DNA from 3 places in the Salinivibrio sp. MA440 genome. Region 1 is predicted to be linked to each of the others. Evidence: predicted binding sites of a transcription regulator. Region 1 holds the regulator's gene; each other region holds the start of a gene.

Region 1 (10,899 bases):
AGGCCATTGTCATCCGGTCATGGTTGATGCGTTAACCGAGCAAGCCCAGAAACTGTGGCATTTGAGTAATGTCATGACCAATGCGCCCGCGTTGCGTCTGGCTAAACGCCTCACCGAACTCTCATTTGCCGACCGCGTGTTTTACGCTAACTCGGGCGCTGAAGCGAACGAAGCGGCCCTGAAACTGGCACGTCGTTGGGCAAAAGAAGAACATGGTGAGCATAAAAGTGAAATCATTGCCTTTACCAAAGGCTTCCATGGTCGCACCTTCTTTACTGTCACCGTAGGTGGTCAGCCCGCGTATTCCGATGGCTTTGGACCTAAACCCGGCGATGTAACACACCTTCCTTACAATGACATTGCCGCATTGGCCGATCATATTTCGGACCGAACCTGCGCGGTGATGATGGAGCCTTTACAAGGTGAAGGTGGGATTGTGCCGCCAGAGCCAGGTTTTCTCCAAGCCGTGCGTGAACTGTGTGATAAACACAATGCGCTTTTAGTGTTTGATGAAGTGCAAACGGGGAACGGGCGCACCGGTACTTTTTATGCTTATCAAGAGTCTGGGGTCGAGCCCGATATTTTAGCCACCGCAAAATCACTCGGTGGCGGGATCCCAATTGGTGCCATGTTAACGACCGACGCCTTGGCTGCGCATATGAAGCCGGGGGTTCATGGCTCTACTTATGGCGGTAATCCACTGGCCTGTGCGGTGGCAGAAGCGGTGGTTAATGAAGTGACCAAACCCGACGTGCTTGCCGGTGTCATAGAGCGTGAGCAATGGTTCCGTGACGGGTTAGAAGCGATCAATGATAAATATGGCATCTTCAGTGAAGTGCGTGGCAAAGGCTTGTTACTCGGTGCGGCACTGAACCAAGACTGGGAAGGCCGAGCACGCGATATCTTGGTTGCGGCAGGCGAAGAAGGCTTATTGGTTCTCGTTGCCGGGCCTAATGTGGTGCGTTTTACTCCCTCACTGGTCATTACCAAAGCGGATATTGAAGAAGGAATGGCACGCCTAGAACGTGCGATTGCCAAGGTCGTCGCAGGATAAGCGACCTGACTCACTCGGAGGGATTTGAGATGTTAGTTATTCGGCCGATCCGTGCATCAGATTTTGATGCACTGATGTTGTGTGCGGAAGCGTCCGGGCATGGATTTACCTCCTTGCCGGTCGATGCCGATTTGCTACAGGGGCGGATTAATAATTCGCTTGAGAGTTTTGCCAAACAGGTGACAGAGCCGGGGCCAGAGGGATATCTGATGGTCGCCGAAGATTTAGAAACCGGTGAAATCGCAGGGACCACGGGCATCGAAGCCGCCATTGGTCTTGATAACCCGTTTTACAGTTACCATCTGACCAAGGTGGTTCATTCATCACGCAAACTGAACGTGCACAACATTGTTGAAGTGTTGACCTTTGGCAACAACTACACGGGGGCGACAGAAATCTGCACCCTGTTTATGCGTCCAGAGTTTCGTGGCGGGTTAAACGGTAAGTTATTGTCTAAATGCCGCTTCCTAATGCTGGCGCAATTTCCAGAGCGCTTCGCTGACGTGGTGTTTGCCGAAATGCGCGGTGTGTCGGATGACGAGGGCAACTCGCCGTTTTGGCAGTGGCTAAAAGACAACTTTTTTAACATTGACTTTACATTGGCGGATTATCTCACCGGGATTGGTGCCAAAGGGTTTATTGCCGACTTAATGCCTAAATTGCCGATTTATGTGAGCCTACTGAGTGAGGAAGCTCGTGCAGTTATCGGTCAAGTGCACCCGAATACCCGTCCAGCATTACGCTTGTTGGAAAAAGAGGGCTTTTCTTGCCGTGGTTATGTCGACATCTTTGATGCGGGCCCAACGGTAGAATGCTTACGCCCCAATATTGAGTCTGTACGTCACTCTTTCACCGCTTCAGCGCGCGTAAGAGAGCACAGTAGCGCGCAGGATTATTTAATATCGAATACCGATTTTGCTGGCTTCCGTGCCACCGCGGCGAAAGCTGCGATCGATCACGAAACCAATCAAGTTGTGATTAGCCCAGCGGTTGCCGATGCATTGAATGTAAAAAACGGCGATCAACTGCGTTTGATTGCCATGGGGGGATAAAATGACAAAGCAATCAGCAGGCCATTTGATTCATGGCGAGTGGGTGAAAGGCGAGGGCGAGATCATGACCTCGCAAAACCCCTTTGATAGTCAATGTATTTGGCAAGGTGCAGAAGCGAGTCGTTCGCAAGTGGAGCAAGCGGTCAGCGCCGCACGCGACGCGTTTTTGCGTTGGCGCAATACCGATTTTTCTGAGCGCCAAGCGCTGGTGGAACGCTTTGCCGAGATAGTGAAAGCCAATACCGATGAACTGGCTCGGGTCATTGCCGAAGAAACGGGCAAACCCTTGTGGGAAACCAAAACCGAAGTCGGGGCCATGGTAGGCAAAGTGGCGATCTCCTTGCGCGCGTACCACGAAAGAACAGGCTCACGTGAAAAAGACGTCAATGGCACCCAAGCGGTATTACGCCATCGTCCACTTGGCGTTATGGCGGTATTCGGGCCTTACAATTTCCCTGGGCATCTACCTAATGGCCACATTGTGCCTGCGCTTTTAGCCGGTAACAGTGTGGTATTCAAGCCGTCAGAGTTGACGCCGAAAGTGGCGGAGAAAACACTGGCGTATTGGCTAGAGGCGGGGCTGCCACATGGCCTTATCAATTTGGTGCAAGGTGGCCGTAATACCGGTGAGGCACTCGCGCAAGCGCGCGGCATCGACGGACTGCTATTTACCGGTAGCGCCAATACGGGGCATATTCTCCACCGCCAGTTTGCCGGTCAGCCTGATAAGATGCTCGCACTTGAAATGGGGGGAAATAACCCCTTGGTGGTCAGTGATCAGTTTGGTGATTTAGAGGCCACCGTGTATACCATCATTCAGTCAGCGTATCTTAGCGCCGGCCAACGCTGTACCTGTGCGCGCCGCTTGCTGCTGCCTGAGGGTGAAGTGGGTGACAAGATCTTGAGGCGCCTAGCTCAATGGACAAAAACCGTGCGTGTAGGCGGTCAGTTTGATGATCCGGCTCCGTTTATGGGCGCACAGATCTCAGTGGCAGCAGCGGAAGGCATTCTGGCGACACAACAAAAGCTTGTTGATCTGGGCGCGACGCCAGTGATTGAGTGTGAACATCAGCATGATGCGGTGATTTCTCCAGGGATTTTAGATGTGAGTGGCATTCAAGCGTTACCCGACGAAGAGTATTTCGGTCCGCTACTACAAGTGCAGCGCTATCAGGATATAGCTGATGCGATCACGAAGGCGAATGATACCCGCTATGGTTTGTCGGCAGGCCTTATCAGTGAAGACGAGGGCGAATGGCAATACTTCCTCGATCATATTCGTGCAGGGATTGTTAACCGCAACCGTCAATTGACCGGAGCCAGTGGCGATGCGCCATTTGGTGGGCCAGGTGCTTCGGGGAACTTACGCCCTAGCGCGTATTACGCGGCAGATTATTGTGCTTATCCCATGGCATCCATGGAGGGCGAGCAGGTGATGCTTCCCGATACGTTCGCCCCCGGTATACCGACTCAACAGGACTAAGGAGAGCAACATGGACAGTGGCCAAGCGTTATTCGACAAACTGTGGCAGGACTACATCAACCGCCTGTGCCCTTCGGCACATAAGGTGCATGCCTTATTAGAGGAAGGGCAACCTTTGATCAATGATCATATTGCCTTACGGACATTTGGTTTGCCTAAGGTTGGACTAAAGGTACTCGCGCGTCCATTTCTCGCCTTGGGGTATCAGCAAAAAGGTGACTATACCTTTGAAGCGAAAAAGCTCAATGCTTGCCATTTTGAGCACCCCGATCCCTTGATGCCGAAAGTCTTTATCAGTGAGTTGATGGTCGAGCAATGCTCGCCCGCGCTTCAGGCGATTGTTGAAAAGCTGGTGGCACAAGTTGATGCGTCGTCACTTACAGGCAGCGATTTTCTCCATCAGGGCCGCCTATGGGATATTGATTGGGCAACCTATCAAACGCTTGCCGAAGAAAGTGAATATGCGTCTTGGGTGGCGGCACACGGTTACGGTGCGAACCATTTTACCGTGAGTGTGAATCAGCTAAATACGCATGATGATTGCCTCTCGGTGAACAACCGATTGCGCGATAATGGCTTTGCGATTAACGAGTCAGGTGGGGAAGTCAAAGGGGATGCATCTGTGTATCTGGAGCAATCCTCTACCATGGCTGACCGCGTGCCCGTTTCTTTCTCCGATTGCACGCAAACCATCCCGGGTGGCTTTTACGAGTTTGCTAAGCGGTATGTGTTGCCCAATGGTGAGCTCTACCAAGGTTTTGTGGCTGCTTCGGCAGACAAAATCTTTGAAAGCACCCATTAGTGCGTCACGCATTGCTTATCGACATCATGGGAAAAGGGAGCGTGTGATACGCTCCCTTTTTTTTGTCGTCTATTGGGCCTCGATGTCGAGCCAAAACGTGTCTGGAATCGCTTGTGTTTCGTTGCTTAAATGCGGGTTATCGACTCGGATGACAGTACGCTCACCAATGTTCGCCTTTTCAAAGGTTTCCTTAACTAAAGACGCATTATTGAAAAACTCGATAAATGATCCGTCTTGATACGCCGCTTCAAAAGCGCCATTTAACATCTCGGCGACGTCAGCATGTTGCGGAGACACAAACAGGAACATTGGGAAGCGATAGATCAGCATCAGGTGTGGGTCAACTAACAGGTTACCGTATTGCGGCCAAAGCGCCATTTAACATCTCGGCGACGTCAGCATGTTGCGGAGACACAAACAGGAACATTGGGAAGCGATAGATCAGCATCAGGTGTGGGTCAACTAACAGGTTACCGTATTGCGGCCGCTCGGCTAATTCACTAAAAGGCTCAATCAAGGCACGAGGGAAGAGATCGGCCCTGCCCGTATCAACCACTTTGAAAATGTTTTCAAAGCTCGATATTTCACGTACGCGAAATCCCGCTGAGTTAAGCACCTTGACGTCGGCCCAACCTTGTCCCTGAATCATAGTCAGAGACTGCAAGTCACTCGCACTACTTATCTGAGCAAGTTGGGGCTCAGTGGCTTGATTGGTAATAAACAGGCGATGGCCGAGTAAGCCACGAAACACGGGATAGCGAACGGGGATCAATTCAGCTTCCAGTGTACGGTCGGCACCAAGCCAGTCGACGGTGAGCTTGCCTTGCTTGAGCATTTCCACCTTACGAGATTGAGATCCAATTTGGCCGTCAAAGGCTTGTAAGGTGACAGATTCTCCTGATTTTTCGGCAAGAAATTCAATCAGCTCAATGGCATAGAGATCAAGTGCCGAGCCAGCTCGCGGTTCTGGATGGACAATGGTGGTGTTAGCCGTGGCATGGACTGAAAATACAGCGAGGCCGAGGGCGGTGAGGGCAGTTATCAGTTTTTTCATAAACGACACCTTGTTAATTAAGTGTTAACAATATCGTTTTGAGTGTAGAAGTTATCCAGACGCTTGCCAGAAAGCGGCGATAAAAAAACCGACGCCAGGGCGTCGGTTGGGAATACAGAGAGCGCTGTGATTAGCGGGTACCGTATACCACGATGGTTTTACCATGGGCTGAAATAAGATTTTGCTCTTCCAGCATTTTAAGAATACGCCCCACGGTTTCACGCGAGCAGCCAACGATTTGGCCAATTTCTTGACGTGTGATCTTAATTTGCATGCCATCAGGGTGCGTCATGGCATCGGGTTGCTTCGCTAAATTCAACAAGGTTTGCGCAATACGGCCCGTGACGTCCAGGAAGGCAAGATCCCCCACTTTTTGGCTGGTCACTTGCAAACGGCGCGCCATTTGTGAGGACAAACGCATCAATATATCGGGGTTAACCTGGATCAGTTGGCGGAACTTTTTGAATGAGATTTCTGCCACTTCACAAGGAGACTTAGCCCGAACCCAAGCGGTACGCTCCTGATCATCTTCGAAAAGGCCTAGCTCACCGATGAAATCACCTTGGTTAAGATAAGACAGGATCATTTCCTTGCCTTCTTCATCTTTGATTAGAACGGCGACAGACCCTTTCACGATGTAATACAAGGTCTCCGCTTTTTCGCCTGCATGAATCAGCGTGCTTTTAGACGGATACTTGTGGATGTGACAATGTGAAAGGAACCACTCGAGTGTAGGGTCTGTTTGAGGTTTTCCTGGAACCATATAACTTATTTCCTCTGCATGTGTTGCCCGGCAACAACGTCCTATCTTTGTCTGAGGGGTAACCCACCAGATCTATGCACAGAATACGAAGTCTGGGCGCGGGCTACAAGCTCACTGTATGTTAACAAGAGTGTATCTTTTTTTGTTAGCAATTTCTTGATTTTGATCTAGGCCAACCGCCTAAAAAACTGGCAAAAACGTGGCTAAGATCACGGCTTGAGAAGTAATACACGATAGATGCGCTACGCCCTAGCCAATCTTGCCTTTTTCGATTAGCTGCTGAATCAATGGACGGATGATAAGTTCCATCGCAAAGCCCATCTTACCGCCTGGCACGACGAGTGTATTATGCCGTGACATAAAAGACCCCGTGATCATTTGCAGCAGATAAGGAAAGTCGACGTTTTTCATCCCTCGAAAGCGGATCACCACAAAGCTCTCATCCAACGAAGGAATGCCTTTGGCGTTCAGTGGGTTGGAGGTATCGACCGTCGGCACCCGTTGAAAGTTAATGTGAGTGCGTGAGAATTGCGGCGTAATATAATGCAAATAATCGTCCATCGACCGCACAATCGAGTCGGTGACCGCTTCGCGTGAGTGGCCCCTATCGCGGGTATCGCGGACAAACTTCTGAATCCACTCAAGGTTGACGATCGGGACCATACCAATCAATAGGTCGACATGTTGGGCGACATTGACCTCACCATTAACCACACCGCCGTGCAAGCCTTCGTAAAATAGTACGTTGGTATTGTCGGGTAAATCCTGCCATGGTGTGAAGGTCCCTGGCATTTGATTGTAGGGCACCGCTTCGTCAAAGGTATGCAAGTAGCGGCGATATTTGCCTGTGCCGAGTTCACCGTACTCACGGAAAAACTGCTCTAATCGCGGAAAATCATTGGCGGTGGGGCCAAAGTAACTAATGTGCCGTCCTTGCTCACGTGCTTTACGGATCTCGACGTCCATTTCCGGTCGCGTAAAGCGATGGAAACTGTCCCCTTCTAGCCACGCCGCTTTGATGTTCATCATCTGGAACATCTTACGGAATGCTTCGGATGTGGTGGTGGTCCCTGCTCCTGAAGAGCCGGTGACCGCGATGATTGGGTGTTTAGCCGACATGACGCGCCCTGTCATTCAGTCTGAATGTGTATCGCTGTTTATTGCGTACAGCGATGCTAAGATCTGAGTGCTTCTTTACGACGAATATCCACTGTCTCGTGCAACTCAGAATACACAATCACGGCGTCGCCGGATTGCAGTTGTTGGCGAACATCCGCCACTTTTTGTGCAAAGCTGACTTCCTGCTCACCATAATCGGTTCCTTCCCGTAACACAAAGTGCTCGATTAAACGAGTCAGTGTTTCCTCAGGGACCGATTGCCAAGGAACCATCATACTACATCACCTTTTGTTGATTTATGGCTGAGACGTTAGGGTGCTTGATGCTGATATTGTGAATCAGCTCGCATTTTACCCAATCATTCAACACAATGCAGTAGATCAATGTGCGTCGGTCTTTTTTGCTTTGCGTGGCGTCCTTTTTTAACGGGACGAGCAAAGGCGTGAGGCTAACCAGTGAGGCACCGACTGCTCCAGCCAGAACTGTGGCTGGCGCCAACTGCCGGTAACAAAACCAACATGCCCACCATGTTCGCTCAGTTGATAGTCAATATTCGCGGGCAGAGGCGAGGTTGGGATCACTGCGTCGGTCATAAAGGGATCGTCTTTCGCATGGATAATCGCAAGTGGGACCGTAATAGCGTCAAGGACAGATAAACCACTACAGCTTTGATAGTAGTGTTGAGCATCGTCAAAGCCATGCAGCGGTGCGGTGACCGTTTGATCAAACTCGAACAGAGTTTTAATCTTTGGCCGCTCCCCAGCATGCCACCGACCCACTTTTTGGTGTCGGGTAAGTTTTTCCGATAAGGTTTGTCGCATCGACCGTAGCAAATACGCTTGATAAACACGGGAAAACCCTTGTTGAATACGGGTCGAGCACGCCGCTAAATCGAGCGGGGGAGAAATAGCACAACCACAACTGACAATCGGATCATGCTGATAGTCGGCCAGGTAGCGCACCAACATGTTTCCTCCCAAAGAGACTCCCACAGCGGCAATCTCATTGTTCGGGTAGGTCTGGCGTAAATAGGTCAAAAATGCCCGAGCGTCCTCCGTTTCGCCGGAATGATAAGTCCGCGGCGCGCGATTAAGACGGCCACTGCAACCGCGAAAATGCATCACCACACCGCACCAGCCTTGCTGTTTAAAAGCGGCCAATAATCCATTGGCATAAGGGCTATCAAAGCTTCCTGCCAGGCCATGAAACAAGACAATAATAGGCTGTCCTACTTCGGGATGATGCGTCCATGCAAGATCGACAAAGTCACCGTCAGGCAGATCAAACGCTTGCCAAATAGGCGCAAAAAGCGGTTGCCGGCGCAGCAGGCGTGGCAGTAAGGTTTGCAGATGCGCATTACGGGCAGTTGGAATGGGATTAAAGGGTGTCATCATCGTCTGCTCCATCCTCTTTTGTAGGCCGGTCTACCCGTAGTGGTGTATAGAGATTTCGGGCAGAGGGGGATAGCTGGCGGCAATAATAGGCCAAGGGAGACGCGGCTTGTGTGAGCCAGGATTGACGATTAAGCACTTCAATCAAGTCTTGTTGCTGGAACTTTTCTAAACTGAGTTCAAAGTTGAGCATTTTTTTATATTGGCCGGTTCCCACGCGTGGCTTGAGATCGCGTCTTAGATGGCGATAAGCGATCAGCAAATGTTCAGACCGGCTCAAGGCGTGCTTAAGCTGGGTGAGGCTCTCGGGGCTAAGCCCGTAACCGTGGCTTTCAATCCAAGCGAGCAACAAAGCAAGGTTCACATTGCCTTGGTGCTCGTCTTGTAATTTAAGGCAGGCTTGTTTGACCTCTTGCTTAGCATAGTGGTGCAAACAAAACTGCCAAAGATCGGCGGCGTTTGCCATCCCAGGCGTTAGTGTTGGTTGAATGTCGCCTCCAGGGCTTCTAGCGCTTCTTGTTGCTCCATCCATTCTTGTTCCACCTCTTCGAGCGTCGACTTTGCATCGGCTTGGCGTTGCAATTGCTCCGTTAAACGGGCTTTGTTGTCACTCTGGTAAATAGCGGGATCCGCTAATTGGTTTTCTGCTTCTGCGATAATGGCAGAAAGTTGTTCGATCTTTGTGTCTAAACGGTCAATTTTTTTTCGTAGTGGCGCCGTTTGTTTTCGGCATTCGGCTTCACGACGCTTTTGTGCTTTTCGATCTAACTGCGTTTGCTGTGGGGCAAGTTTTTCGTCTGCGGCTTGCTTTTTGTTTTCCGCACGATCAGCGCGTTGTTGTTCGGTCAGCCAGCGGTGATAGTCGTCTAAGTCGCCATCAAAGGGTAGCACTGCGCCCTTGTCCACCAAATACAAGTCATCGGCTGTCGCACGCAATAAAAAGCGATCGTGGCTGACGATCACCATCGCGCCATCATAGGATTGCAATGCGAGCGTTAACGCTTGGCGCATGTCGAGATCCAAATGGTTAGTCGGTTCATCCAACAGTAACAAGTTCGGTTTTTGCCAAACTAACAATGCAAGGACTAAACGTGCTTTTTCGCCGCCAGAGAAAGGGCCAATGTTTTCCAACGCTTTGTCACCTTGAAAGCCAAACCGTCCGAGAAAATCTCGCAGGGTTTGCTCGGCAGTAGTTGGTGCTAAGCGATTTAGATGCTGGAGCGGCGTTTCATCGATACGTAAGGTATCGAGTTGATGCTGGGCAAAATAACCTATTTTCACCCCTTGAGAGTAGCTTAGCTCGCCAGCCATCGCCGGCAAATCGCCCGACAATAACTTGATCAGCGTTGATTTGCCCGCGCCGTTACGCCCTAACAGGCCAATGCGCGCCCCAGGCACTAAGTTAAGGCGAATGTTCTCGATAATTGGCGTTTTGTTATAGCCAGCGGCCACCTTATCCATCATAAGAATGGGAGTGGGCAATGCATCAGGGGGTAAAAAGGTAAAGCTAAATGGATTATCGTATTGAGCCGGTAGCACCTTTTCCATGCGTTCCAGCGCTTTTATCCGACTTTGCGCTTGGCGGGCTTTGCTGGCTTTGTATCGGAAACGGTCAATGTAGGATTGCATGTGAGCAACTTGCTTTTGTTGCTTCTCATATTGCGCTTGCTGTTGTGCTAACTTTTGCGCGCGCATGCTTTCAAAATCCGAGTAGTTACCGGTGTATTCATTCAGCTTAGCGTGCTCAATATGAATGATACGATTGACCACAGGATCAAGAAAATCACGGTCGTGTGAGATCAAGACCAAGGTTCCCGGGTACTGCTGCAACCATTTTTCTAGCCACATCACTGCGTCTAAATCGAGGTGGTTGGTGGGCTCGTCGAGTAGCAGTAAATCTGAGCGACATAACAAAGCTTGTGCCAAGTTAAGTCGCATGCGCCAGCCCCCAGAGAACTGCGTTAATGACCAATGGATTTGCGTCTGACTGAATCCCAATCCATCCAGCAAGCTTGCGGCGCGCGCCTCTATGGTATAGCCGCCAATCGCATCGAGCTTATCGTGTAACAACGCCACTGCATTGCCATCATCTTTGGCTTCAGCGTTGCGCAGCGCGTCTTGCAGCTCACGGTATTCGGTATCGCCATCAATCACATATTCCAGCGCACTTTTATCCAATGC
Region 2 (10,899 bases), on a different contig from region 1:
TATCCTTCTTCTACTGAGGTGTAGCACGATTCCATGGAGGATGAGCTGTGTTTCAGGCTCTATCATGGGTAATTCCTCTTCATTCCTCATCATCCTGGTCTCTACGCCCTACACCTATGCGAGCGAATTCGTGATCCATATCGCTCGTCACTAATGATGCGGCTCACAAAAATAAACTGAACGTGATCAAGTTCAACTAATTAGCTCAGATTTTTGTGAAGTACGCCCTCAAATTATTTTAGGTAGGAGAAAATCCTCCTCCCCGCCTACTCCCCCTGTAATAATTGATGATAGGAGGATGCAGGGCTAGCGCAGATAAGACACACTGAGTCTCATCAAAAAAAAGCATGAGTGGTATTTTCCCTAGTGTGGCTAATTAATCATCAACGAACGTTAAACAAAAGCGGTAACGCTTATAACGACCCACATTGATAACATAACCACGTATCATGCAAATTGAGCCGAATTAATGAAAAGCGATTGAGGGCGAGCGACATGGCAAGTGTCACGTTTAAAAACGTTTGTAAAGCGTATGACAACGATGTAATGATTTCTAAAAACGTTGACCTAGAGATTAAAGATGGCGAATTTGTCGTCTTTGTCGGTCCTTCTGGTTGCGGTAAATCCACCTTATTGCGCTGTGTTGCCGGGTTGGAAGATATTACGTCGGGCGACCTTTACATTGATGATCAGCGAGTAAATGATATAGAGCCATCTAAGCGTGGCGTCGGCATGGTGTTCCAATCCTATGCCCTTTATCCCCACTTAAACCTCTACGACAATATGTCATTTGGTTTAAAGCTGGCAAAAGCCAATAAGGCTGAGGTAGATAAGCGCGTGCATCAAGCGGCGGAAATTTTGCAACTTGGTCACTTATTAGATAGACAACCAAAATCCCTGTCGGGCGGCCAACGTCAGCGCGTCGCCATTGGCCGTACCCTAGTGTCTCAACCACAGGTTTTTCTACTTGATGAACCCTTATCGAATCTCGATGCCGGGTTACGGGTGCAGATGCGTGCACAAATCACCAAGTTACAACGTCAGCTTGGCTGTACCATGATTTATGTCACACACGATCAGATCGAAGCGATGACCATGGCCGATAAAATTGTGGTGCTAGATGAGGGCCGTGTCGCGCAAGTGGGCAAACCGCTTGAGCTATACCACTACCCACAAAACCGCTTTGTTGCCTCTTTTATTGGCTCACCAAAAATGAATTTCATGAGCGTATTCATCGCAGATGTTGAGCCGACTCGGGTCAAAGTGCAGCTAAGTGAGGGAGCCAGTTTTTGGATACCGGTCGATGGCAAAACCGTCACCCGCGGTGATCGTATGTCGCTAGGGATTCGCCCAGAGCATTTAATCGCCGCCAAAGACGGTGATGCCAAAATCGAAGGGGAAGCGACCATCGTTGAGAAGTTGGGTAACGAGACGCAAATTTATCTCAACCTAGAAAGTGCCGATGCGGATGTGATCTATCGCCAACTCGATACGGTTGAGATTGAGCCCGGCGAGAAGTACGCGATTGGTATTCCCGCTCACCGCTGTCACTTGTTCCACAGCGACGGCCGCGCGTGCAAGCGTCTACACCGTGAAAACGGCGTGACCTTCGTTGACGAAGAAGATGCGGCATAAAACAGCGCCTCAAAGATAACAATTAGGCAGGCATACGCGGCCTTTTTTGATGGTTTCAACCTAGAACAGGCGGTAAGCGGTGCAGTAAACATAGCGTTGCGGTCTGCGCGAGGCGACAAATAAAAACGCACCAAGGATTAACTTGGTGCGTTCCTCATTGGGTCGTCTAGCGTGGTTTGAAGTTGTTCACCCTTGCCAGCGATAAAAAACCGTGGCTAACGGTGGCAAATTGAGCGTCAGTGATTGGGGTTGCTCATGTGCTGATATTTTATCCGTACTCACTACTTGGTAAACCGGATAGCCACTGCCCCAAAATGCCTCATCATCGGAGTTTAATACTAGTTGGTAGTCGCCACTCATCGGTACACCTAGCTGAAGGCCATCACGTGGTACAGGCGTGAAATTACTCACCACCAGCACTCGCGAGCCATCATCGCCCAACCGCTCATGGGCCATGATACTGATATCTGCCGCATCTTTGACTCGCCATTCAAACCCTGTCGGATCACAATCGAGTCGGTACAATGCTGGCGTCGACACATAAAGATCATTGAGGGCTTTCACCAGAGCCTGAACACCTTGGTGGCGTTCATACTGCAACCAGTGCCACTCAAGTTGACTATCGTGATCCCACTCTGCTGTTTGACCAATTTCCGCCCCCATAAAATTCATTTTTTTTCCGGGTTGACCATACATATAGCTCAAATAGGCGCGTAAATTAGCCGTTTGTTGCCACTCATCGCCAGGCATTTTGCCCATCAGAGAGCCTTTACCATAGACCACTTCGTCATGCGATAGCGGTAACACATAGTTCTCACTAAACGCATAAACTAATGGAAAGGTCAGCGTATCGTGATGATAGCGTCGATGCACAGGTTCTTCACGGATATAACTTAAGCTGTCATGCATCCAGCCCATATTCCATTTGAATCCGAACCCAAGCCCTCCCATATACGTGGGCGCAGACACGCCAGGAAATGTGGTGGACTCTTCAGCAATCGTCATCGCATTGGGAAAATAGTGATAAACCGACTCGTTCATCCATTTTAGTGTCGCAATCGCGTCGTAATTCTCGTTTCCACCGTCAGCGTTGGGGAGCCATTGGTCATGCTCACGCGAATAATCGAGATAGAGCATCGACGCGACGGCATCCACGCGTAGACCATCAATGTGAAATTGATCGAGCCAATACAGCGCATTATTAACTAGAAAACGGCGCACATGATCTTTACCCATATCGTAGAGATGGCAGTGCCAATCATTATGCCAACCGCGACGCGGATCAGGATCGTGATATAAAGGGGTGCCATCAAAGTACGCAAGTCCATGATCATCGGTGGGAAAATGCCCCGGTACCCAATCAAGGATCACGCCGATCCCTGCCTGATGGCATTGGTCGACAAAATACTTAAAATCATCCGGCGAACCGTAGCGGCTGGTCGGTGCAAAAAGCCCTATGGGTTGATATCCCCACGACCCATAAAAAGGGTGCTCACTGACCGGCATTAGCTCCACATGGGTATAGCCCATATCAACCAGATACGGCACTAAGCGCGCAGCAAGGTCGCGATAGCCCAGCATTTGGCCATTTTCATCATGTTGCCACGAGCCAAGATGTAACTCATAAAACGACAAGGCTTGTTGATGCTTTGCGGTTATGGGTCGTTGCTGCCACTGATGATCGTTCCATTGATAAACAGACTGATCATAAGTCAGTGACGCAAACGAGGGATAAGGCTCAGCGTACGCCCCGTAAGGATCGGCTTTATGGGGTAAACCCTGTCCATCAGGACCGGTTAAGGCGTATTTATAGCGTTGGTGTGTGCCAAGGTTGGCAATAAACCCGACCCAAAAGCCATCTTCAATGGGCGTCATCAAGGCGGTATCAGCGTGCCATTGGTTCCAATCGCCAATCACGCTGACCGATTGCGCATGAGGGGCAAAGACAATAAAACGCACGCCTTCAATAGACTCACCCTTAACCGGCAAGGTCATAGGATGCGCACCCATGAGCTGATGCGCATAGCGAGGATTGTGCAAGGCCGCGAGATCGATGTCGTAGTGATCGGGGTGCGTATAGTATGGTGTCATCGAGGAAGAGGAATGTGACACAGAAGGCTCCTTATAGAAAAACGCTCCATCCCATGTGTGTTGGCTAGCACTAAGGATAGAGCGTGGTCGCGTGGTGATCAGGCGATCAAACGGATAGACGACTCGCGTGTAAGCGTACCCGCGAAAGATCCTTCGCCAGTTGATTTAACTCTTCGCGGCTAAACAACGTATCTAGGTTCACAGAGAGTTTACGTCGCCAGTTGGGATACTCATCAACCGTACCAGGGATATTAACTGGCTTGTCCATTTCTAACCAATCTTCAAGCTGCACACTCAACAGCGCAGATTGGCCGGCTGCGACATGCAATTGTAGTGCGCGACACAAATAGCCATCCATCGGCACATAACGCGCATCTGCCCCTACACCTTCCGGCAACATGCCATGCCAACGAACACTGTCTAAGATCCCTTGTTTCGCTTTTAAGCGATCATCAAACAATTGCTGAAGCTGTGCTTCGTCCGGATACAAGCCCAGCTCTTGACCCATTTTTAAGTCATCACAATGCCAAAATCCCCGAATGGTTGGCATATCATGAGTGGAAAGTGTTGCCATCGCTTGCTCGGTATAATGGGCCGGTGAAATAAATCCACCATCTTCTTCTGACGTTTCAAAGAAGAACACTTTATAAGAATGCACACCCGCATCGCTCAGCAACGCACCAATTTCATCAGGCACCGTGCCTAAATCTTCACCAATCACACTGCATTGATGGCGGTGTGATTCAAGTTCCAAAATAGCAAGCATGTCTTTTACTGGGTAATATAAATACGCGCCTTCGCTGGCGTTCTTGCCTTTCGGAATCCACCATAAACGCAACAGACCTAGCACATGGTCAATCCTTAATGCACCACAGTGACGCATATTGGCACGCAACAGTTCAATATAAGCATGATAACCCGAAGCTTGCAGCGCTTGTGGATCAAACGGTGGTAAGCCCCAATTTTGTCCTCGCGGCCCCAACATATCGGGTGGCGCGCCAACACTGGCGTCAAGCACGAGTGGCGAGTTATCTGACCATGTTTCACTTCCCGCATCTGAAACACCCACCGCCAAGTCGCGATATAAACCGAGCGCCATGCCTTGTTCTTCGGCGATCGCTTGTGCCTCTTCGATTTGGATTTGAGCAATCCACTGTAAATACATATACAGCTGGATGTCATCATGGTGCTGTTCAATAAAAGCTTGCGTCGCCGCATTCTCATAACGACGGTACTTTTCTGGGAACACCGGCCAGCCCCACATATTCTCGTCGTCTGCGCGCAAGTGTTGATGCAATGCATCAAAGGTCGCTTGCTGTTTTAAGCTGTCACCACCTTGCTCAATAAAATCTAAGAAAGCGCGGCCACGATGCGTCTGTTGCAGCAACTCCCGCTGTTTAAACTCCTCAAACAGTAACGGCAATACCGCCATCTTCAATGCGGCAACTTCACTATAATCGACCCAATGGGTATCACGTACGGCCTGTAATCGACGTTGAAACGCGGCACTGCCCACCAGTTGCTGCGCCTTGGCGCTCAATGAAAACTCTCGCACCGCGCTGACATCGATATACAAAAGATTAAGCCAGCGACGCGATGACGGACTATAAGGACTCGCGGCTTCAGGGTTGGCAGGGAAAAGCGCATGAATCGGGTTCAGACCAACAAAATCTGCCCCGCGTGACGCCAATTCACTGACCAACTGTTTGAGATCGCCAAAATCACCGATGCCCCAATTATGTGGAGTGCGTAAGGTGTAGAGCTGAATACTCGGCCCCCACATTTTTTTGTGCGCGTTCAGTTCAGGTTGTTTATAGCACTGAGAAGGCGCCATAATTAACGTCATCTGATAGGGAGATTTGCGGCGCTTTCGGTTTACAAAAAGACGGTGGTAGCCCCAAGGTAGAGCGCACGGTAAACTAAAAACGAGCGGGCCACCCTCACTGCGTTCGTCGCGAATAATTTGTGACTGAAGATAACCTTCAAAGCACTCGCCCTGTTCGGTTTCCAAACGCCAACTAAAATCACTGTCTCTGGCACTGGTGCCAAGGTAAAGCGCAATTTCAACCGGTTCGTTGTCTTGCACCACCTGTACGGGGGCAAGCACATCCGTTTTATGTTTTCTCTCCGCTGATGCCAACAACGCATCATCATGACGTGTGTCATAGCCAAGTGACGTTAATAAATCATGTAAGGTACTGTCTGGCACCGCCGCTTCTGTGCCCCAAGCACTGATATAACGGTCGGCAAGGTTCGCCATGTGTGCGACTGTCTTTAATGCAGATTCTTTCATCGCTTTCTCCGAGGGGTCTGCCCCCTTCTTTTATTGGGCAATATTGTTGTCATTATTATCAGGTGGCAAGGCGAATCCCTTGCCACCTATCAGGTTGTTAACCCGTTATATTGCAATTAGCAATTAGCGTTTGATCGCTTTTAGCTGCCAAATATTATTAACATAATCACGGATGGAACGGTCAGAGCTAAACTTACCAACCAGCGCGGTGTTAAGAATGGCTTTGCGTGCCCACTGCGACATGTCTCGATAATCACGATCAATGTCATTGTGTGCGCGGACATAATCAGCAAAGTCAGCCAAACATAAGTACGGGTCACCACTTGTCATCACGCTGTCAAAGACAGGGCGCAGCAAACCAGGCTGCCCTGGCGTGAAGGTTTCATCCAATAGGCTATCTAAAGCGGCTTTTAGAAGCGGTTGATTTTGGTACGCTGTTTCGGGTTGATAGCCTTTTTGGCGTAATTCGGTGACCCCATCAACATCTAAGCCGAAGATATAGATATTATCGTCACCCACTTCTTCACGGATCTCGACGTTAGCGCCATCCATGGTACCAATGGTCAAGGCACCGTTAAGGGCCATTTTCATATTACCCGTGCCCGACGCTTCTTTACCGGCCATTGAGATTTGCTCTGACACATCGGCGGCTGGAATGATAATTTCTGCCATGCTTACGCGGTAGTCTGGAATAAACACCACTTTAAGCTTATCGCCAACGCGTGGATCGTTATTGATCGTTTCGGCCACCTTGTTGATAGCGAAAATGATCGATTTTGCCAGTTCATAACCTGGGGCTGCTTTAGCGGCAAAAAAGACAACACGCGGCGCCATGTTAAAGTTTGGCTCGTTGAGCAAGCGCTGATAGAGCGAAATCACATGCAATAGATTTAAGTGCTGACGCTTATATTCGTGTAGACGCTTGATCTGAACATCGAAAATCGCATCGGTGTTAAGCGTGATATCGAGGTTGGATTTTACCCAGTCAGCAAGGCGCTGTTTATTGCGCTTCTTGACCGCCATGAAGGTTTTCTGAAAATCAGCGTCGTCAGCATATTGTGCAACCTGCTCGAGTTGCTCAAGCTGTGCTGGCCACTGCTCGCCAATTTTTTCACTGATCAAGTTTGATAAATCAGGATTACAGAATTTCAACCAACGACGCGGTGTAATGCCGTTTGTCACATTTTGAATGCGACCTGGATAAAGCGCATCAAACTCAGGGAATAAATCACGTTTAACCAACTGTGAGTGCAAGGCCGCGACACCGTTGACAGCATAAGAGCCAATCACACACAGATTCGCCATGCGCACCATGCGTTCACCTTGATCATCGATCACGGATAACACTTGCTGTTTGCGCACATCACCAGGCCACTTTTGCTCCACGTCTTGTAAGAAACGATGGTTGATCTCGAAAATGATCTCCATATGGCGAGGAAGAAGCTCTGCCATGAGCGATTCACTCCACGTTTCAAGCGCTTCAGGTAATAACGTATGATTCGTGTAAGCGAAGGTACGGCTAGCAATGGCCCACGCTTCATCCCAACCTAAGCGATAATCATCTAGCAACACACGCATCAGTTCCGGAATGGCGATCGTTGGGTGAGTATCGTTAAGCTGAATGGTTTCATACTCCGGCAACGCCGCCAACGCATGTCCTGCTTCCAAGTGACGGCGAAGGATGTCACCCACTGAGGCGGCGCTATGGAAGTACTGCTGCATTAAACGCAGCGTCTTGCCCGCATCATGATTATCGTTGGGGTAAAGGACTTTAGTCAGGTTACCCGCATCAATATCAGCTTGCTGCGCATGGGTGTACTCGCCCGCATTAAAAGCATCAAGCGCGAACGGTGTCAGTGCTCGACCTTCCCACAAACGCAATGGATAAACGGTGTTACTTTGGTAACCGACAATGGGTAAGTCCCAAGGCATTGCCTGGATTTTCAAGCTAGGCACCCATTGACGATAGGTATGCCCCGCTTCCTCAACAACCTCAACATGGCCATAAAAACCAATGGTTTGAGTCAGGTCCGGACGGACGACTTCCCAAGGGTAGCCTTCTGGCTCACGCCATGCATCAGGCGCTTCTTGCTGCGCCCCTTGATCGAAAGATTGGCGGAAAAGGCCATATTCGTAGTGTAAGCCATAGCCAACTGCTGGATATTGCTGTGCCGCGAGTGAATCCATAAAGCAAGCGGCGAGACGCCCAAGCCCACCGTTGCCGAGTGACGGGTCACGCTCTTGCTCTAATAAGTCGGTAAGACCCAGACCGAGTTCACCAACGGCCTCAGCAATCACATCGTATAAACCCATGCTAATCAGGTTGTTGCCCGTCAAGCGGCCAATGAGAAATTCAAGAGATAAATAGTTAACGCTTTTTGCCTGTTTGATCGCTTGATCGTTTTCAGTCGCCACCAAGTCGCCTGTTGTGTGCTCAGCCAATGCACGCCCTAAGGCAAGGTACCAATCGCGTTGTTGAGCGGTTTCAGGTGCGTGACCTAGCTGGGTCAAGTGTTGGACCATGCTGATTTTAAACGCACTTTTATCAAAGGCATGTTGCTGTTTTGGGGTCATGTCATAACTCTCAATAATGGAATGAAACCTTGATGGCTATTCATCCTGCCCAACTCGAGAGTAACAAACATCCTCCCACTCACAGTGACGGAAAGGAGGAGATAGCAGGGCGTAGAGAGCTGTGTCACACACCAACAGTGAGCCGCCTCTCATCAATCCTAGCATCCACATACAAGCCAGTGATCAACATCACGTTATGGGACAAAAAGCATTCGAAAAGCAGCATGAAAAGTAAGAAATCACTTTTGTTATTTTTGTGCTCCAGCGCAAATTCTATATTTTCCAGGACACATAAATGTACAAAGCTATTTTAAAGGATAGCGAAAACAAAAAACTATTGTGATATAAATCACAAATATAGGGCGTAGATGCACCATTCTAGAGCAATCAACACAAGAGTGGAGAGAGATCATAGTTTGCTATCTAGGAGTCGCATAGACTCCAAGGAGGATAAAGCAGTGTCGCGCTGAGGGGCCGGCACCGTATTTGAGGTTAAGGACAGTGTGTTATGTGGATCCCATCAAAACTTACTCGACCAGGTCGGCTTTATAACGCCATATTGCGCCCTCGGGTGCTCGATATGCTACAACAAGCGCCTCACTATAAATTAGTGATGTTCCGCTCCCCCGCCGGCTATGGCAAAACAACCATGGCCGCACAATGGCTGGCTGATCAGTCCCATGTTGGCTGGTTTAGTATTGATGACAGTGACAATGATAGCTTCCGCTTTATTAACTACTTGTTACAAGCCCTGCATCAAGCCACGCAAGAAGGCTGCGCAAACACCATTAAGCTTGCTGAGAAGCGCCAATTCTCATCGCTTCGTGCACTTTTATCCGATGTGTTTGCCGAGTTAGCGAATTTTCATGCCACCAGCTATCTGGTATTGGATGATTATCAGCTTATTGATAACGAAGAAATCCATGAAGCCATGCGTTTTTTCATCAAGCACATGCCGGATAACCTCACTTTGGTCGTCACTTCACGAGCCAACCCGCCATTGGGCACCGCGAACTTGCGTGTTCGTGACTTAATGATCGAAATCGGGAACGAATTACTCGCCTTTGATAACGAAGAGACCACCCGCTTTTTTAATCAACGCGTGGCCGATGGAGTCGATGAGTCAACCGCCAATGCCTTGTGTACCTACGTTGAAGGTTGGCCGTCAGCATTGCAACTGATTGCAATTCAAGCGCAGCACCAAAAGCGTACGCTCATGCAAAGCGCGGCCTCGTGTGCCAGCTTTAACCATGCCCACCTTTGGGACTATTTAGCGGAAGAAGTGTTTGATTTACTTGATACTGAAACCCGTCAGTTTTTGATGAAAGTGTCGGTATTAGAAATGTTCAACGATGAATTAGTCTATGCCTTAACGGAGCGCGACGACGCGTTGGGGATGCTGGAGTCTCTGAACCGCTACGGTTTATTTATTTATCCACTCGAAGGCGACAACAATTGGTTCCGTTTTCACCATTTATTTGCTGAATTTCTCGCCCATGAGCGCCAGGCTCGGATCCCACAGCAGCAACAAACACTGCATCGGCAAGCGGCCTTAGCTTGGCTCAAGCTTGAATCGCCACATCAAGCATTGCGCCACGCACGTTATGGCGAGGATGATGCCCTGTTGGCAGATATTCTGAATCAATATGGTTGGCGGATGTTTAACCGTGGGGAGCTATCGACCCTCGAAGCGGCTATCAGCAAGCTAAATAACGAGTACTTGTACCAGTATCCGAGTTTAAGCCTACTTCGAGCTTGGCTTGCACAAAGCCAGCATCGCTATCATGAAGTGGGTGAGCTATTAGCAAGTGCAGAAAAAGCCTATCAAGCTCGCGAAATACCGCTCGACATTGATTATCAAGGCAATGCCAATGCGCTACTTGCACAGGTGGCAATTAATGCTAACGACCCAGAGCGGGCCATGCGCCTGGCTGAAAAAGCACTTGAGCAACTAGATAGCGCCAATTACCGTGGCCGTATTGTCGCGACATCTGTCGTTGGCGAGGTGAACCATGTGCTCGGCGAGCTCGATCGTGCCTTATCGATGATGCAACAAACCGAAAAACTCGCTCGTCAGCACCAAGTGTATCACCAGGCACTTTGGGCAATTTTACAACAAAGTGAAATTCTCCTGGCACAAGGCTATGTGCAAGCGGCATTTGAGCTGCTCGACAGTGCCGATCAACTCATTGAAGATCAGCAATTACACCAAGTTCCTTTACATGAATTTGCTTTACGCCTTCGCGCACAAATTCTTTGGTGTTGGAACCGTTTAGACGAAGCCGAAGCCTGTGCCTACAAGGGGC
Region 3 (10,899 bases), on a different contig from region 1:
ACAAGCGATTAAACGTGGCTTCCGGAATAAAATAGATCAAAGTGTCTTCAATCGCTTTCGCTGGCATCCGCACACGATTGTTCATCAATAGACCCATTTGGCCAAAAATGTCGCCCTCGGATATGCGGTTATACAGGGTGCCATTACGGCGAAACAGCTCGACAGCGCCGCTACGCATGATCGCCAAGTCGTGAATTTCATCACCGTAAGCAAAAATATCGGTGCCTGCACGGAAATAACTGATCTCAATGCTGGTTGCCACTTCTGCGACCACCTCTTCGGGCATTGAATCAAATGGGGCGTACTGTGCAAGAAATGTTGCAATCTCGATTTGTTCAGCTTCCATAGCGCTCACCTAAACGTGCGATAATATCGTGGTAGGACACAGTGAATCAGAATGTCCGTTGGCGGTGACACAGTGTGCCGTATCACTTGCCATAAAAAAAGGCAGCCTCGAAAGCCTGCCTTTTCTATCTTAGCTAACTATCAAGCAGTTAGCACACTTCTTTATTTTGCACGCGGCTCAGAAGCAAGGCCTTTAAACAAGGAGAGCGTCGCCACCAGCAAGACCACCGCGAACGGGAAGCCCGTCGAGACCGCCATTGCCTGCAACGCAACAAGCCCGCCGCCGAGGATCAGTGCGATCGCGACCAGGCCTTCGAAGGTTGCCCAGAAAACGCGCTGCGATACCGGTACGTCCATTTTCCCGCCTGCCGAAATGGTATCTAGCACCAAAGAGCCGGAGTCAGACGAGGTAACAAAGAAGACAATGACCAAGATAATACCGATAAACGAGGTGATCTCTGCTAACGGCAACCCTTCTAGCATGGCAAACAAAGTCAGCGACAACTCTGCGTCAACCACTGCGGTATACCCTTCATTGACAAACTGGTTAATCGCAGTGCCACCAAATGAAGTCATCCACAATACGCTTGCGGCGGATGGGATCAGCAGCACACAGGTAATAAACTCGCGAACGGTTCGCCCACGTGAGACGCGGGCAATAAACATACCCACAAATGGAGACCAAGAAATCCACCATGCCCAATAGAACGCGGTCCAACCTTGGGTAAAGTTGGCATCCTCTCGGCCAAATGGCATAGCCAGCGCCGGCAGGTTCTGTAAATACGCCCCGAGGTTACCAAAGAAGCCGGTCAGAATCGCTAACGTTGGCCCGACGATAATCACGAAAAGGAGAAGTAAGAACGCCAGGCCTAGGTTGATCTCAGATAAACGCTTTACTCCTTTATCCACACCCGCTACGACCGAAAAGATCGCCAACGCAGTAATGCCGATCACCAGCAAGACTTCAGTGGTGGCCCCCAATGGTGTATCAAACAAATAATGCAAACCACCGGATGCTTGTGATGCACCAATGCCAAGCGAAGTAGCGAGACCAAAGAGCGTCGCGACAATAGCTAAGATATCAATCAAGTGACCGGTCCAGCCCCAAATACGCTCACCAAACAACGGATAAAATACCGACCGAATGGTCAAAGGAAGCCCTTTGTTATAAGCAAACAATGCCAAACCGAGTGCTAATACGGCATAAATCGCCCAAGGGTGTAAGCCCCAGTGAAAAATGGTTGCCGACATCCCCAGTCGACGCGCGGCTTCGGTATCACCGGCAGCAGCCCCCAAAGGCGCCCAGTCGGTACGTAGACCATCAGTACCCGTTGCGGTCCCTTGTAACGCCGTTTGGAAATGGGTTAGTGGCTCAGAGACACCATAAAACATCAAACCAATGCCCATACCGGCGGCAAAAAGCATCGCGAACCAGCCAGCATAGCCGTAATCCGGTTTGGCCTCAGTGCCCCCCAGCCGTACCTTGCCTAGTGGTGAGACAATTAGCACCAAACAAGCGATGACAAAGACATTACCGGTTAAAAGAAAGAACCAGTCGAGATTTGCGGTTAACCAAGCACGCATCTGCTCAAAAATCGGGGCCATTTGGTTTTGGAAAGCCAACGTCACAAACACAAAGGCCATAATTACCAAACCCGCGACCATAAATACGCGGTTATGAATATCAAAGCCAAACGGGCCAAACTTGAGGGCAACGTTGTCCTGACCGACCTGATAATCGGTGTCGATCGGGTTCACCTTCCCGTCTGGTGTCATCATATCTTCATGGCTTTTATCGCTCACACGTAAACTCCTTACTCCGTCTACTCGGCAACCTGTCATTATTGCTAAACGCTGCCTGGACAACACTCGATATCGAGGTAAACGTCAGCACGCAAAAAGAAGCAATGACAGAAAAGTCAGCAAGAATATCACACAAGATGAATAGGTGAATAAAGGGCTGGCGAGCTTGGTCAATATTTAACCACTTCATAACGCTCCGTCTCGAGAGACGAACATTAGCGGCAAAGGGAGGCTGAAAAAAGAGGGCAATAAAACAGCGCTAACAAAAAAGAGGCAACGCATGGTGCGCTGCCTCTTTCATCATTGACTAGATTAACGATGTTTCGCTAACTAGCCTCGCGGCTCTGACATCAAGCCTTTAAACAAGGAGACCGTCGCGACCAACAGCACAATCGTGAATGGGAAACCGGTTGATACCGCCATCGCTTGCAGGGCAACCAAGCCACCGCCAAGGATCAGCGCAACAGCAACCAAGCCCTCGAAAGACGCCCAGAAAACACGCTGTGGTACAGGCACATTCACTTTACCGCCCGCTGAAATGGTATCAATAACCAATGAGCCCGAGTCAGACGAGGTCACAAAGAATACCATAACCAGGATAATCCCGATAAACGAGGTGATTGATGCCAACGGCAAGTCATCCAACATCGCAAACAGCTTGAGTGAAAGCTCCGCATCAGCAACAGCGGTATAGCCTTCATTAACGAACTGACCAATCGCCGTGCCACCAAAGGCGGTCATCCAAAGCACACAGGCCGCTGAAGGGATGATAAGCACACAGGTGATAAATTCACGCACAGTACGACCGCGTGAAACACGCGCAATAAACATACCCACAAATGGGGACCAAGAAATCCACCATGCCCAATAGAAGGAAGTCCAGCCTTGGGTAAAGTTCGCATCTTCACGGCCAAATGGCATAGACAGCGCAGGCAGATTTTGTAGATATGCCCCTAGGTTTCCAAAGAAGCCGGTTAAGATGGCAATCGTTGGACCCACGGCAATCACAAAGATTAGCAGCAACAGTGCCAAAATCATGTTGATTTCAGACAGGCGTTTGACCCCTTTGTCTACCCCTGCAACAACCGAAAGGATCGCCGCGCCCGTAATACCCATCACCAGCATGACTTCGGTGGTATTACCCAGGGGCGTGTCAAACAGATAATGCAGACCGGCGGATGCTTGTGATGCCCCCAAGCCTAGCGAGGTGGCAAGACCAAACAAGGTCGCAATGATCGCGAGAATGTCAATCACGTGCCCTGTCCAACCCCAAACACGTTCACCGAACAGTGGGTAGAACACAGAACGCATGGTCAAAGGCAAGCCTTTGTTATACGCAAACAGTGCCAAGCCTAGAGCCAATACCGCGTAAATCGCCCATGGGTGTAAACCCCAGTGGAAAATAGTCGCAGACATACCTAGGCGACGGGCAGCTTCAGTATCCCCGGCTGCCGCCCCCAAAGGCGCCCAGTCAGTGCGAAGGCCGTCAGCACCGGTTGCCGTTCCACCTAACGCGGTTTGGAAGTGCGTCAATGGTTCAGACACGCCATAGAACATCAAGCCAATGCCCATACCGGCCGCAAAAAGCATCGCGAACCAGCCCGCATAGCCGTAATCCGGTTTGGCCTCAGTACCACCCAATCGAACTTTACCCAGTGGTGACACAACCAGCACTAGACAAGCAACAACAAAAATATTACCTGCAGAAAGGAAGAACCAGTCTAGATTTGAGGTTAGCCATCCACGCAAATCCCCAAAAACAGGACCGATTTGGTTTTGAAATGCCAAGGTGACAAAAATGAAGGCCAAAATCGACAGCCCGGAAATCATAAATACTCGGTTATGAATATCAAAACCAAACGGGCCGAGTTTCAGCGCTACGTTATCCTGACCGACCTGATAGTCAGTATCGATCGGGTTAACCTTCCCGTCTGGTGTCATCATATCTTCATGGCTTTTATCGCTCACGAGTTAACTCCTTAGTCCGTTTATTCGGAAGCCTGTGAGTGTTGGTAGCGAGCTCATTATTTATTGATGTTTAAGCCATCTTTAACATCAATAAAAGATCAGTCATCACCACACAGTCGGCTACATTAACACATCTCGAAAATTTTTTAATTAGGGGCCTAACCAAATGTTCATTTTGTGACCACCTACTAAGAAAAAATCAGCCCGAATCCCGCGTCCTTACTCGCTCAGCGAGTTATTTGAACTCTTTATTTCAGAACTATAAATAATCGTGTCGCTAAGGAAATAGCACTATCCTTGGCCTATTCGAATCATAGCCGGGTTTTATTCTAGATGCCCATGAAAAATAGACACAGTCACCATCAACACTTTTGATGCAACGCAATCTTCACTCACAATGCTGATAGGAAGAACCCGTCTCGACACCTTTTATAACCAAGATGTCACGCATCATTTACGAGCTACAACACACCTTTTATCAATATAGACACAAGTGCAATTAAATGAACACAAAGAGGACAAAAAGTGACTCTTGTCACATTATTAAAATCGCGTACAATACCGCCGCAATCGTTTTCCATCCTAAGTTTAACGTTTGCGGAGCAACATCATGCAGTTTGGCATTGGCCTTTTGGGGATTAGTGTCCTCTTCCTTATCGCGGTTGTCTTTTCGGAAAATCGCTCCGCGATTAATTGGCGCACAGTGGGAGGTGCGTTCCTAATACAAATCGTCTTTGCTGGCTTTATCATCTCTGTTCCGCTTGGTCAGCGTATTCTAGCTAACGCATCAGAAGCCGTGTCGGCGATTATTAGTTTTGGCGATATTGGCGCTGAATTTCTGTTTGGTGATCTGGCTAAGTTTAAACTTGGTTTTATTTTCGCTTTTAATGTACTTCCCACCATCGTTTTTTTCTCTGCACTGATCGCTGTGCTTTACCACATTGGGGTCATGACTTGGATCATTCGCCTCATTGGTGGCTTATTGCGCCGCGTACTTGGCACTTCTCGCACTGAGTCCATGTCTGCCACGGCCAATATCTTTGTTGGCTCCGTTGAAGCGCCGTTGGTTGTAAAACCTTTTCTTTCTACCATGACTCGCTCCGAGCTGTTTGCTGTTATGGTAGGCGGGCTCGCCTCAGTCGCCGGCGGCACCATGGTGGGTTACGCAGGCTTGGGGGTAGAGATGAAATACCTGATCGCGGCTGCGTTTATGTCGGCACCTGCTGGGTTAATGATGGCCAAAATAATGGTACCGCAGACCGAATCCCCCATGAATCATGCTCAACACCAAGCGCTCGAAGACGATCAAGATAAACCAGTGAATGTGATTGATGCTGGCACGCAAGGCGCCTTGAGTGGCTTACAAATTGCGATGGCCGTGGGGGCCAGCTTACTCGCCGTGATCAGTATGATTGCGCTGATTAATGGTGGGTTAGGGAAACTGGGGCCTATTTTAAACTTGCCGCAACTAAGCCTTGAGTGGCTATTCGGCTACCTATTTGCACCAGTGGCTTGGCTGATTGGCATTCCCTGGCAAGAGGCGATGACAGCAGGCACCTTGATTGGTAAGAAAATTGCTGTGAATGAATTTGTGGCGTTTGCGGATTTTATGAACCTAAAAGAAGCGCTCTCTCCCCATAGCCAAGCCATTGTTACGTTTGCGTTATGTGGCTTTGCCAACCTCACCTCAATAGCAATGTTAATGGGTGGCTTGGGCGGCATTGTCCCAGAGCGCCGCGGTGATATCGCCAAATTAGGCATGCGCGCCATTCTTGCCGCAACCTTAGCCAACCTCATGAGTGCCACCTTGGCAGGGCTATACCTCTCCCTTTAATAGCAACATTACTTTGTGTTTTCGTTATTTATCACCATGGACGGTGAGTCGCTTGTGGAGGCTCGCTAGCAAACCTCTGGGTCTGTTACACTCTTTCACTTTACATTAAGAGAGTTAAATCGATGCGATATCCTTGGGTGCTTTTTGATGCGGATGAAACCCTGTTTCACTTCGATGCGTTTGCGGGACTACAACGTATGTTTTCGCGCTACAATGTCAATTTTGACCATCACGCGTTTGCGGAATACTCAGAGCTAAACAAGCCTTTGTGGGTACAATATCAAGATGGTGAAATTGATGCTCATACGCTACAAACCGAGCGTTTTACGCGTTGGGGAGAGCGTCTTAACGTGGCGCCTGCAACATTGAACCAGGGTTTTTTAGATGCAATGTCTGAGATTTGCGAACCATTGCCAGGCGCGCGCGATCTTATTAGTGCGATCAAGCCACATGCACATATTGGTATCATTACTAACGGATTTACCGCTCTCCAAGATATCCGCCTGGAAAGAACCGGGTTGAAGTCTGCGATTTCAACCTTAGTGATATCCGAGCAAGTGGGCATCGCCAAGCCGGACCCTCGGATCTTTGAACATGCCTTTGAAAAAATGGGAAATCCCCCCAAGGACAAAATCTTAATGGTTGGAGATAATCCACATTCTGATGTGCTGGGTGGCATGCGTGCAGGGATTGATACATGCTGGCTTAATAGCGATAACACACCGTCACCAGCAGGCATTACGCCAACCCATCAAGTCGAGTCACTTTTTGATCTAAAAGCATGGTTGATCTGAAAACGTGGTTGCTCTAAAAACGTGGTTGTGGTTAACCGAAAGGCATAAAAAAAGAGAGCGTAATGCTCTCTTTTTTATGCTCAATGACTCGTGGACAAGATTTGTCCACGATGGCTCACGAACAATGCTTAGCTATGGTCGCCACGTACAAAGGCTGCTTTTTCAGCGTGCTGGCCTTGATCTGTGTTAGCGACATAGTTGACTGAACGGCTGTTCTGGTTTTGTGCATGAATAAATACACGACCAGACTCGTCAGTGACTTTCGCATCCAGACCGGATTCGCTGGTCACTTTCGCACCTTCAACCGCTTGGCCTTGCTCGGTAACGGTTACCCAAGCGCCGCCTTCAGCTGGGGTGACATCGAGGTTTAAACCACCAGCCATTACAGAGGTTGAAGCGAGCGTCAGGGCGAAAATTGCTGCAAGTTTTTTCATGGTTATTTCCTCTTTCGTATCGGGTTGACTGCTATTAAACGCCAATAACGCGGATGCTTTGTCACCTCACTGTCTCTATTTTGAAAAATGGCTATTTTTTTGAAAATGCTATTTTTCGCAGAAACTTGCTCACAAAGCATACTCCCTAGAATCGACAGTATGTTCGCGTTATTGCGTTGGAACGAGCACGAGATTACGCCGATAAAAGTGTGCGGACAATCACAATTATGCGAATGAGTTGTTCGAAAAATTTCACGTGAATATCAAGGTAATCAGGCGTAAAAGAAGGAATCGTGGCCAGGAATATTTTTGCCGCTGTGATCGGCTTCATCTCTCTCTTCGTTTTCTACAAGGCAGTCAATTAATCATTCCCAGGAAGTCACCAAGCGTTTGCAATGTTGCATCGCCGTCATGGTGGGGAGTAAAAAATGAGAGGGAGAACAATGATGTTAAAACACACAATGACCAAATTTGCAGTCACTGCCACGTTCCTCGCAAGCATGGGCTCCGCGGTCGCTGCTCACCACAAGGGTGATCATGATATTGTTGATACTGCGATGAAAAATGATGACTTTTCAACGTTGGTCGCAGCAGTAAAAGCCGCTGATCTGGTTGATACATTGAAAGGTGATGGCCCATTTACAGTGTTTGCGCCGACCAATGCGGCCTTTGATAAGCTCCCAGATGGCACCGTAGAAACACTGCTGAAGCCAGAGAATAAAGACAAACTAACCGATATCCTCACTTACCATGTTGTCCCCGGTAAGGTCACAGCCGAGCAAGTTATGGGTATGTCATCAGCAACCACGGTGCAAGGTAGCGATGTGATGATCAAAGTCTCTTACGGTGATGTGAAAGTGGACAACGCGACTGTGGTGAAACCCGATGTCATGGCGTCCAACGGCGTGATTCACGTGATTGATACCGTGATCATGCCGTAGTATTTATTCGGTTATCAACAAACTTCGCAATGATCAGAAAAGGCCTGCTCTCGAGCAGGCCTTTTGTATGGCTAGACATGGGGCTGACTCGTGGTGAGTTATGCCGCTTGGTCTGTGTCTTTTTTCTGAAATTTACCCAATAAAGCATGATAGAAGTCATGATCAGACAAGGTACCGAGAAATTCACCATTTTCTACCAGCAATACAGGCGTATTGGTATTATAGCGAATTTCAATCGCGTCACGCATCTCAATATCGGGTGAGGCCACAACAATGGTGTTATCGCCAACTTGTGAGAAATCGAGCGTGTCTTTGTCCCACTCAACCACACGCAATGGTTGATCGCCTGCGGTTGCAGAGAAAGTGCCATCTTGCTCAGCCGTGACCCAGATTTCACGTCGATCACAGATTTTCCAACGATTCTCAACGCGCGTTAAGTTATCAGCCGTTTTCATCATTGAGCGTCCTTTTAAGACATTCAATGGGTTAGTATGAGCCACAAAGTCACGGACGTAGTCAGTTTCTGGACGTAATACAATGTCTTCCGGCTTGCCATGCTGAATCAATTGGCCCGATTCCATAATCGCAATGTTGTTACCAATCTTTAACGCTTCATCCAAGTCGTGACTGACGAACAGAATGGTTTTATTGAGTTTTTTCTGTATTTCTAACAGCTCATCTTGCAACTGGGCTCGGATCAGTGGGTCAAGCGCAGAGAAAGGCTCATCCATCAGCAATATATCGCTGTCCATGGCAAAGGCCCTTGCTAAACCAACACGCTGCTGCATACCACCAGACAGTTCATGAGGATATTGGTTAGCCCACTCATCTAGACCAACGAGCTCCAATTTCTCAAGCGCTTGCTTGCGGCGCTCTTTTTTGCTGATCCCCTTCATTTCCAAGCCAAACGCCACATTGTCGACAACCGTCATCCAAGGCATCAAGGCAAATTTTTGGAACACCATAGAAGCACGACTGGTGCGCAAGTGACGCAATGTCTGCGAATCAACAGTCGCCATATCGACCATTTGATCGCCGTCGCGGACTTCGAGGCTACCACGACTAATAGGGTTTAAGCCGTTAACTGCACGGAGTAAGCTCGATTTACCTGAGCCTGAAAGGCCCATGAGCACACAGATTTCGCCTTCTTTAACATTGAGCGATACATTATCGACACCGACAACTTGTCCAGTTTGTTCAATAATTTCTGACCGAGAAAGGCCTTTATCCAACAGATCAAGTGCTGGCTGTACGTTATCGCCAAACACGACATCTAAATTTTTAATTGCGATTGCGTCCATGGTTACCTCTTATTCGTTGCCTTGGTTGGGTGCTTTACACAAGCGGTCAAGAATGATGGCGACCAATACAATCGCAAGACCCGCTTCAAACCCTTGAGAAATGTTCACTGTATTCAGTGCACGGACAACCGGTTTACCCAGGCCATCAGCCCCCACCAGCGCAGCAATAACCACCATCGACAGCGACAACATAATACACTGAGTCACACCTGTCATAATGCTTGGCAATGCCGCCGGCAATTCCACTTTAAACAACAATTTCATACGAGTGGCACCAAATGCACGTCCCGCCTCGACCAATTCTTCAGGCACCCGCGTGATCCCTAGATACGTCAGGCGGATTGGCGATGCGATAGCAAAGATAATGGTCGAAATAAGGCCCGGAACAATCCCTAAACCAAACAACACCAGCGTTGGGATGAGATACACAAACGGTGGTACAGTTTGCATTAAATCGAGCAATGGCCGCATAAAGGTGTATACCAAAGGCCGGTGCGCCGCCATTATCCCCAGCGGTATGCCAATTAATACGGAAATCGTTGTCGCGGCAAAAACCAGAACAAAGGTTTCCAGCATCTCTTGCCAGTAGCCCAGGTTGAGGATCAACAAGAGCGCACTCACAACAAAGATCACGATAGAAATTCGACGTTGCAGGTACCAAGCAAGAGCCGCGGTCATAAGAATCGGACCAGCTGCTGGCATCCATTTAAAAATATCGACCAATAGTGTGATGCTAGTATCTAACCCAATTGAAATCGCATCAAAAAAACCGGCGGCATTCATGGTCAACCAATCAACACCGCTTTCCATCCATTGACCGAGTGGGATCTTGTTATCTGTAATAATATTCACAATAAAACCTTAGGGGCGGCGTTAACACCGCCCTCTCCTTCTACACTTTTATAGTTACGCTTCAGTCTTTTTTAGGTATTCAGTGACCGCTTCAACAGCGTCTTTACCATCAACTGTGGTGACACCGTCTAGCCACTTGTTCAACACACTTGGGTTGTTGCGTAGCCATTCACGTGCAGCCATTTGTGGCTTCTCACCGTCGTTGAGGATTTTGCCCATCATTTCGTTTTCCATCTTGAGACTAAACTCAAGATTCTCGAGCATTTGACCCACGTTTGCGCACTGCTCGACATAGCCGCTACGTACGTTGGTATGAACCGTGGCACCACCATAGTTCGGGCCGAAGTACTCATCGGCACCAGATAGATATTTCATATCAAAATTGCTGTTCATTGGGTGCGGGGCCCAGCCGAGGAAGGCAACCCATTTGTCACGACGAACGGCACGTGAGACTTGCGAAATCATGCCCGCTTCACTGGACTCGATTAGGCGGAAATCACCCAGATCAAAGTCGTTGGTGTCGATCATTTTTTGAATTTGCGTGTTGCCATCGTTACCGGGTTCAATGCCATAAATGCGTGAATCAAATTTGTCAGCATATTCCGCGATATCTGCAACACTAGTCAC

Evidence for each region. The regulator CRP, encoded in region 1, controls carbon source genes, mostly activating them, when cyclic AMP is high. The targets are predictions, from matches to a motif close to TGTGANNNNNNTCACA.
Region 2: a site for CRP is predicted at 8,707-8,722, ahead of BZG80_RS02810 (glycogen/starch/alpha-glucan phosphorylase). Genes of this name have one in related genera too.
Region 3: a site for CRP is predicted at 4,641-4,656, ahead of BZG80_RS06135 (NupC/NupG family nucleoside CNT transporter). Genes of this name have one in related genera too.

Annotation. Positions count from the first base shown of each region.
Region 1 is NZ_MUFI01000026.1:26,861-37,759, forward strand. Features, by position in the region: gene BZG80_RS09525 (aspartate aminotransferase family protein) at 1-1,054, shown strand, start outside; gene astA (arginine N-succinyltransferase) at 1,084-2,106, shown strand; gene astD (succinylglutamate-semialdehyde dehydrogenase) at 2,108-3,589, shown strand; gene BZG80_RS09540 (DUF1338 domain-containing protein) at 3,600-4,391, shown strand; gene BZG80_RS09545 (hypothetical protein) at 4,461-4,769, opposite strand; gene BZG80_RS09550 (hypothetical protein) at 4,744-5,445, opposite strand; gene crp (cAMP-activated global transcriptional regulator CRP) at 5,576-6,208, opposite strand; gene BZG80_RS09560 (phosphoribulokinase) at 6,458-7,327, opposite strand; gene BZG80_RS09565 (YheU family protein) at 7,384-7,602, opposite strand; gene BZG80_RS09570 (hydrolase) at 7,750-8,721, opposite strand; gene BZG80_RS09575 (TIGR02444 family protein) at 8,705-9,184, opposite strand; gene BZG80_RS09580 (ABC transporter ATP-binding protein) at 9,193-10,899, opposite strand, start outside.
Region 2 is NZ_MUFI01000006.1:10,864-21,762, forward strand. Features, by position in the region: gene malK (maltose/maltodextrin ABC transporter ATP-binding protein MalK) at 496-1,635, shown strand; gene glgB (1,4-alpha-glucan branching protein GlgB) at 1,822-3,891, opposite strand; gene malQ (4-alpha-glucanotransferase) at 3,833-6,019, opposite strand; gene BZG80_RS02810 (glycogen/starch/alpha-glucan phosphorylase) at 6,143-8,593, opposite strand; gene malT (HTH-type transcriptional regulator MalT) at 9,102-10,899, shown strand, end outside.
Region 3 is NZ_MUFI01000013.1:48,355-59,253, reverse strand. Features, by position in the region: gene BZG80_RS06150 (DUF294 nucleotidyltransferase-like domain-containing protein) at 1-346, opposite strand, end outside; gene BZG80_RS06145 (BCCT family transporter) at 508-2,124, opposite strand; gene BZG80_RS06140 (BCCT family transporter) at 2,479-4,092, opposite strand; gene BZG80_RS06135 (NupC/NupG family nucleoside CNT transporter) at 4,727-5,950, shown strand; gene yjjG (pyrimidine 5'-nucleotidase) at 6,073-6,744, shown strand; gene BZG80_RS06125 (hypothetical protein) at 6,873-7,178, opposite strand; gene BZG80_RS06120 (fasciclin domain-containing protein) at 7,622-8,119, shown strand; gene choV (choline ABC transporter ATP-binding protein) at 8,218-9,420, opposite strand; gene choW (choline ABC transporter permease subunit) at 9,430-10,272, opposite strand; gene BZG80_RS06105 (choline ABC transporter substrate-binding protein) at 10,327-10,899, opposite strand, start outside.